DNA from 2 places in the Shewanella sp. SM101 genome. Region 2 is predicted to be linked to the other one. Evidence: predicted binding sites of a transcription regulator. Region 2 holds the regulator's gene; the other holds the start of a gene.
What was found. The regulator sigma-54, encoded in region 2, starts transcription at its own class of promoters, with help from an activator protein. The targets are predictions, from matches to a motif close to GTTGGCACGNNNNTNGNNT.

Region 1 (4,131 bases), on a different contig from region 2:
TAGTGGATGCACTTGCACAAGATCCTAATATGGTGATCTTATGGGCGGGTTATAGTTTTGCTAAAGATTATAATGCACCACGCGGCCACATGTATGCGGTAACTGACGTGCGCAACACGCTACGTACAGGTGCACCCGCTAATGCGGAAGATGGTCCTATGCCGATGGCATGTTGGAGCTGTAAGAGCCCTGACGTACCTCGCTTGATTGAAGAGCAAGGCGAAGATGGTTACTTCAAAGGTAAGTGGTCAAAGGGTGGCCCTGAAGTGACAAATACCATTGGTTGTGGTGATTGCCATGAAAAAAGCTCTCCAAAGTTACGTATTTCACGCCCTTATGCAGACCGTGCTTTTGAAGCTATAGGTACACCTTTTAGCAAAGCGTCTAAACAAGATAAAGAATCAATGGTATGTGCTCAGTGCCACGTTGAGTATTATTTTGAGAAAACTGACGACAAAAAGAATTTTGTTAAATTCCCTTGGGATATGGGTACAACAGTTGAAAAAATGGAAGTCTACTATGACTCAATCCAATTTTCTGATTGGACACACGCCCTTTCTAAGACACCAATGTTAAAAGCCCAGCATCCAGAGTATGAAACTTGGAAAATGGGTATTCACGGCATGAATAATGTAAGTTGCGTTGACTGTCACATGCCAAAAGTGACCAGTGCTGAAGGTAAGAAGTTTACTGATCATAAAGTGGGCAATCCATTCGACCGTTTTGAAGAAACCTGTGCAACTTGCCATAGCCAGACTAAAGAGTTTTTGGTTGGCGTGACTAATGAGCGTAAAGCCAAAGTTAAAGAAATGAAGTTGAAAGCGGAAGAGCAATTAGTCAAAGCACACTTTGAAGCAGAGGCTGCGTGGAAAGCTGGCGCCACTGAAGAAGAAATGAAACCCATACTGACAGATATCCGCCACTCACAATGGCGTTGGGATTTAGCGATTGCTTCCCATGGTGTTGCAGCTCACGCACCGGATGAAGCATTGCGTATTCTGGGAACTTCGGTAAGTAAAGCTGCTGATGCTCGTGTGAAGTTAGCGCAATTACTCGGTAAAAAAGGCATCACAGATCCTGTTGCGATTCCTGATATCTCTACCAAAGCTAAGGCACAAGCAGCATTAGGTATGGACATGGATAAAATGAATGCAGAGAAAGAAGCATTTAAGAAAGACATGTTACCTAAGTGGGATGAAGAAGCGAAAAAACGCGAAGCCACTTATAAGTAGGTTTTAATCAATCGTGGTTGAGTTTTCGATATGAGCTAACCCCTCATGCAAACAAAAGCCCTCGCTGACTCAGCGGGGGCTTTTTTATGGAAAAAATATCGAGTAATGTCAGGCGTTGATCATGCTGGCCGAGTGAATACCACGGGCTAAATCGCTATTTGATCAGTTTTAATAACGCCCTAAATCGCTCGCCTTGGGCTTGATGTTGTAATTCAAATAATAGCGATTCCACGTTAGTTAATAGGGCGCCCCTGGCCGTCATCATTTGGATCCCAAGTTGTTTATTCTCAGCACTGCGTGACGATACGCAATCGGCGACTAAATGCACCGAATATTGCTGCTCGATAAGGTCACAACAGGTTTGGTAAACACACACATGGGTTTCAATACCCGCGACTATGACGTGTTTGCGATTCGTCTTAGTTAATGCCTTTGCAAACGCGTCACAGTGCCAGCCGCTAAAATGCTGCTTAGCAATGGGTGAGCTGGTTTTCGCAAGTAAGGTTTGCAGCTCAGTGCTAGTTGCTCCGAGTTTATCGGGTAGTTGTTCTAACCACAGTATTGGAATTTCAAATAATTGTGCGCCTTGGATTAAGGTCTGTAGTTGTTGATGCAGCTTGTCACTGTTATCCATGATTTGTGCAAGTTTTCCTTGCACATCGACGATAACGAGAACACATTCTTCTGGTTTTAACATCGGGCCTTCCTTCTGCGCTTGATGATTGTCTTAGTGATGATCTTCGCTTTTGTCTAAGAGCTTGTGTTGTGATGCTCAGATTTCATCTCGATTTACGCTTCCCCCAGTAGACCCTAATTTAACCTTGTTACCAATAGGCCTAAGGTCGAATAGCTGTCGCACTTAAACTGCTCACTAAAAGAGTGCATCGCACCAGTTTGTGCTCGATTATGGTGCGTTTTTAACCTTAAAAAATAGTGTTAAACAATTTAAACCAATAATAATCAATAGATTAAATTGTTGGCCTAATGATTGAATTACCTTTGATACAAGTTAATAACAATCGCGTTTTTTTGGAGGTCAGGATGAAACTAGTCAGCGCTATCATCAAGCCGTTTAAGTTGGATGATGTCCGTGAAGCTATCGCCGGAATTGGTATTGAGGGCATGACGGTGACCGAAGTGAAAGGTTTTGGCCGTCAGAAAGGGCATACAGAGTTGTATCGCGGCGCCGAGTATCAGGTGGATTTTTTGCCAAAAGTAAAACTAGAAATTGCCACTAAGGCTGAAAATCTCGACATGTTGATTGAGGCGATTACCACTGCGGCCCATACGGGGAAAATTGGTGACGGTAAGATCTTCGTCGTTGATTTAGAACATGCTATCCGTATCCGTACGGGTGAACTTGATACTGAAGCGCTATAAGGGGCTGACAATGGAAGAATTAACGAAATTAGGCGGCACAGTCACTGAACTACGCTTTGCACTCGATACCTTTTACTTTTTGATTTCTGGTGCTTTAGTCATGTGGATGGCGGCGGGATTCGCTATGTTAGAAGCGGGTTTAGTTCGCTCTAAAAATACCACTGAAATTTTAACTAAGAACGTTGTGCTGTACGCGATTGCCTGTGTGATGTATCTGTTGGTTGGCTATAACATCATGTATGTGGATAACACTGAAGGTGGCTGGTTACCGTCAATTGGCACCTTAATTGGTTCGCAATCAGCAGATGCGAGCCATGCATTAGAATCTGACTTCTTCTTCCAAGTTGTATTTGTGGCAACGGCGATGTCAATTGTCTCTGGTGCTGTGGCGGAACGGATGAAGTTGTGGGCTTTCTTGTTCTTTTCTGTGGTGATGACAGCGGTTATCTATCCAGTAGAAGGTTATTGGACTTGGGGCCAAGGTTTTATCGCTAAACTGGGCTTTGTAGACTTTGCTGGTAGCGGTATTGTGCATATGACGGGGGCGACCGCGGCGATTGCTGGCGTGATATTGCTCGGTGCGCGTAAGGGTAAATACGGGCCTAATGGCCAAGTGAATCCTATTCCAGGCTCTAACTTGCCAATGGCAACCTTAGGTATGTTTATTCTGTGGATGGGCTGGTTTGGCTTTAACGGCGGCTCGCAATTAATGGTGTCGGATGCGGCGAATGCAAGCTCAGTGGCAAAAGTGTTTGTGAATACCAATACTGCAGCGGCTTTTGGTGCCATCTCTGCGCTTATCGTGTGTAAGATGATTTGGGGTAAAGCGGATTTGACCATGATCCTTAACGGTATTTTGGCTGGATTAGTGGCGATTACGGCAGATCCTCTCTCGCCTTCATTGTTAATGGCGGGTGCGATTGGTTTAGTGGCGGGCGGCGTGGTGGTGTTCTCGATTGTGGGCTTAGATCGCATTAAGATCGACGATCCCGTTGGTGCGATTTCAGTACACGGTGTGGCTGGTTTCCTTGGTTTAATGTGTGTGCCATTATCCAATGCCAATGCAACTATTACCGGACAGTTGACGGGCGCAGCGATCATTTTCACTTGGGTGTTCTGCTCATCATTTGCAGTCTGGTATGTGATTAAGATAACCATGGGGATCCGTGTGACTGAGGAAGAAGAATACAACGGTATGGATGCTTCTGACTGCGGTATTGATGCCTATCCTGAGTTTGTTACGGTCAAAAATGCGGGCTGATTAAACTTGCACATTAACACGTGATTCACCTTGATGCTTAGCTTGGATCGAGGGATAGTGAAGCAGAGCCTAGGCTCTGCTTTTTTATGGGTAATCAATGTGATTGAAGTTTAAGCACAGGGTCATAAGCTTAATTACTGAGCAATTCTGTTTTCTTGTATAAATTAAGGAGTGTTCTATGAGCTTGAATATAAAAACAATAGGTCAATTTTCGCGACTAAGTCTTATCGTCATTTCTGGCTGGATATCGGTTTCTGC
Region 2 (4,131 bases):
CACTAGGCTTTCGAATATCTCTTGAGATGAGAGGGTCGGGTACTGGGCAGCGACTAAGTCGCTGATGAGTTCCAGTACCTTTTTCTTGCTGCCCGGAGTGGCGCAGGTAGTGCACTCCGGCCGCAGTATGGTACAAAGTTCCATTATTAGTGTTTTGTTAACTTCTCTTTGTGTTTAATAACCTGACGGTCAAGCTTGTCAATCAGGGCGTCTATAGCGGCATACATGTCAGCATGCTCTGAAGTAGCAAAAACTTCACCACCTATGAGGTTTATTCTCGCTTCGGCAATCTGTTGCATTTTCTCAACATTGAGCACAACGTGCACATTATTGATCTGTTCGAAATGGCGTTCAAGTTTTGAAAACTTTTCTTCTACATATGCACGTAACGATTCGGTAATTTCGATATGGTGCCCACTTAGGTTTATTTGCATAGAAACGTCCTCCGATATCCACTGTAGGTTATAAACTTTTACGCTGATTAGAAGGTGGAATAAGCATAGCCTCTCGGTACTTCGCAATGGTTCTGCGGGCTACGTTGATCCCTTGTTCTGCCAGAAGTTGTGCCATCTTACTATCGCTTAATGGTTTTTTCTGGTTTTCCGCTGCAACCAGTTTCTTGATAAAGGCTCTGATTGCTGTGGATGAGCACTCACCACCATCGTCAGTACCGACGTGGCTAGAGAAGAAGTATTTTAGTTCAAAAAGTCCCTTAGGGGTATGCATGTATTTTTGAGTTGTGACCCGTGAGATGGTGGACTCATGCATTTCTACCGCTTCGGCAATATCGTTAAGCACCATAGGCTTCATGGCTTCTTCACCGTACTCAAAGAAACCTTGCTGATATTGCACTATGCAATTAGCAACTTTAAGCAAAGTATCGTTACGGCTTTCTAGGCTCTTAATAAACCATTTAGCCTCTTGCAGATGGCCGCGAATAAATTGGCTATCGGCTTGGTTTTTGGTACTGCGTGCCATAGAAGCATAATGTTGATTTACATTGATTTTGGGCATGCAGTCAGGATTAAGCTCAACGACCCAGCGGCCATTTTTCTTCGACACAGACACATCTGGGATAACGTATTCGTCATTATTGGGCGTGATCAACAAACCTGGGCGAGGATTGAGGGTTTGGATAAGTGCTATACCATCCCTTAATTCATCTTCTTTTAATTTAGTCTTACGCATCAATAATCTAAAATCACGGGCGGCGATCAGATCTAAATGATCTTTGATCAGCATGCGGGCGTTTTCTAGGTTGGGAGTATCAGCGGCGAAATGCGACAGTTGGATCAGCAGGCATTCACTTAAATCGCGGGCGGCAACGCCTATGGGATCAAAATGCTGAATGCGCTTGAGTACGGCTTCGACTTCGTCAAGCTCAACTTCAGGATTGCCCATGGCTTCGAGAATTTCTTCAGTGCTTTGGGTGAGATAGCCCTGATCGTCGATGGCATCAATAATGGCGGTGGCAATGGCTAAATCGGTTTCAGAAAACGGCGTGAGGTTTTTTTGCCATTCTAAGTGTTCGTACAAACCTTCACTGGTCTCGCCTTGGAAGGGCATATCGTCTTCACGACTGCCGCCGGGGCCTGAGTTTGGGGAGGCGGTAAACACTTCATCCCATGTGGTGTCCATGGGGAGCTCATCGGGCATGGATTCTTTGGTTAGCGACTCTGCCGTGTCTATGGTGGAGCTGTCTTTTTCTGGTGGCAGAGTGCTAGATTCACTGAAATCCGTATCGGATAGCGTTTGGTTTACAGGGGGTTTAGTGGCGTCGAATTGATCCTCTTCCAGCTCGAGAAGGGGATTAGAATCTAATGCTTGCTGGATCTCTTGCTGCAGTTCTAATGACGACAGTTGCAACAGACGTATGGCCTGTTGTAATTGTGGCGTCATGGTTAACTGTTGACCCAGTTTGAGCTGGAGTGACGCTTTCATGTTACCGCTGATCCCTACGTTATTATTGTTGGAGGAGGTCGCTTATTATCATTTTGAGTGAAGCCTAATGGCGGTATAAATTGTCTCCATAGGCTTCGCTCGATTAACTATAGCCTGAATTGTTCACCTAAGTACACAGCCCTAACTTGCTGATTGTCTAAGATCTCTGCTGGAGTTCCTTCGGCAATCAGGTTTCCGTGACTCACAATATAAGCATGTTCACATACATCTAATGTCTCGCGGACATTATGGTCTGTGATCAGTACGCCAAGGCCGCGACTTTTGAGTTGTTCGATAATCTTCTTGATGTCGATAACCGAAATAGGATCGACGCCGGCAAACGGTTCATCGAGCAAAATGAACTTAGGATTAGCGGCTAAAGCCCGCGCAATTTCGACGCGACGACGTTCGCCACCCGACAATGACATGCCTTGGCTGTCACGGATGTGGGTGATATGAAACTCTTCGAGCAGATGTTCTAGTTCTTCTTCTCGTTCTTCGTTTTTAAGTTCTTTACGAGTTTGCAGTACGGCCATGATGTTGTCATGAACAGTTAGCTTACGAAAGATACTGGCTTCCTGCGGTAAGTAACCTATGCCTTTGCGGGCACGCAGATGCATAGGATCTGCGGTTAAATCATCATCGTCGATAAAGATATGCCCCTTATCGCTCTTCACTAGCCCGACAACCATGTAAAAGGTCGTGGTTTTACCGGCACCGTTTGGACCGAGTAGGCCAACGACTTGACCGGTTTTTACCGTCAGACTGACGTCTTTAACCACTTGGCGACTCTTGTAACTTTTTGCCAGATTTTGTGCTCTTAAGGTGATTTGGGTCATTTAGAGTCCTGCTTTTTTACAGGTTTATCCGCCGGAGCGTCTGATTTAGCATCATCTTGATAGTTTTCAGGCTGAATAATAGTGATCACGCGATCGTCACCACTGCCAGTACTCTCGGCCATCAATTTCTGTTGAATCATGTTATAGCGGATTAAATTGCCTGTAACTTGGCTACCTGCTTGATCTAATGACGCCATACCTTTCAGTGTTAAGGTGCGGCTTGCCATATCGTAACGAATTTCTTTCGCGCTTGCCGATGCTGGGCGACCATCGTCTAATATTTGGCTATACGTAGCAGGGTTGCCTGTGGCGACCAAAGTTTTGCTATTTTCACCTTCAGCGGAAAATGCACGCAGTTCATTTGCTTGGATTTTTATTGAGCCTTGGGTAACTTCAACTGGACCAAAGAAGATGATCTGGTTGTTTTTGATATCCGCAGTTTGGCTCACAGCTTTAATTTTGACTTCTTGCTTTAAGTCGCCCACTTTCGCGAAAGCACTCATGCTCATAATTAGCATTAGGCTGGCAAGTAATACGTTATTTTGCTTCATATGTTCCTACTACCTGACTGGTCAATTGCACTTCTTGCGCGTTGAGGTCGGCATAAAGGCCTTGGCCTTGAATATTAAAATCTTTCCCTGTGACGTAAATGGTACGGTCAGAGGTCATTATCATAGTGTTGAGATCGAGTTCCAGATAACTGGTGGACAAGGTCTGAATCGGTTCTTCTGGGCTAATGGCATCGATAATAACATTATTTTCTAATACAACCTTGCCAGTTTCCTTGTTTAGCTTGCCCTGATCAGCCCTGAGCTGCCATTGTGCTTTACCTTGGTCTGGATAAACAAGATAAACAGGTTGAGTAAAGAAAGTTTGATTCGTTGAATCATAATGTTCCATGTGTTTCGCCGTCACACGGCTATTCACTAGTCCTTGCTCATTGAACTCAACACTGCGCAGATCTTCAACGATGAAATCTGGGGTATTTTGATCTTTAACTCTGTTATCGGAATCACCGCTGTGTTTGTTCTGGACCTGCCAGTAAAGCGCTAGTGCGGTTCCAAAAAAAGCGATAATCGCGAGTGTCACACGACTCATATACTCATTCCATGGGCCGAAGTGAATTTATTTTGACTTAGGAGTAACAGATCTGTGAGTTCACGCAGTGCACCGTGGCCACCATTGAGCGTAGTCACAAAATGGGCGTGTTGGCGTACATAGGGGTGGCCGTCAGCAACACTGACCGCTAAACCGACGACATTCATCACGGGGAGATCGACAATATCATCACCGATATAAGCCACTTCTTCTGGGGTGACACCATAAAGTGCGAGCAATGCTTCATAGGGCT

Region 1: L5M38_RS02245 (P-II family nitrogen regulator) is a predicted target of sigma-54. The motif match lies at 2,208-2,226, and genes of this name have one in related genera.

Annotation. Positions count from the first base shown of each region.
Region 1 is NZ_JAKKRH010000003.1:34,436-38,566, reverse strand. Features, by position in the region: gene nrfA (ammonia-forming nitrite reductase cytochrome c552 subunit) at 1-1,232, shown strand, start outside; gene L5M38_RS02250 (hydrolase) at 1,387-1,929, opposite strand; gene L5M38_RS02245 (P-II family nitrogen regulator) at 2,274-2,612, shown strand; gene L5M38_RS02240 (ammonium transporter) at 2,623-3,873, shown strand; gene L5M38_RS02235 (hypothetical protein) at 4,052-4,131, shown strand, end outside.
Region 2 is NZ_JAKKRH010000032.1:29,653-33,783, reverse strand. Features, by position in the region: gene ptsN (PTS IIA-like nitrogen regulatory protein PtsN) at 1-144, opposite strand, end outside; gene hpf (ribosome hibernation promoting factor) at 147-434, opposite strand; gene L5M38_RS16945 (RNA polymerase factor sigma-54) at 463-1,941, opposite strand; gene lptB (LPS export ABC transporter ATP-binding protein) at 2,049-2,780, opposite strand; gene lptA (lipopolysaccharide transport periplasmic protein LptA) at 2,777-3,331, opposite strand; gene lptC (LPS export ABC transporter periplasmic protein LptC) at 3,318-3,878, opposite strand; gene kdsC (3-deoxy-manno-octulosonate-8-phosphatase KdsC) at 3,875-4,131, opposite strand, start outside.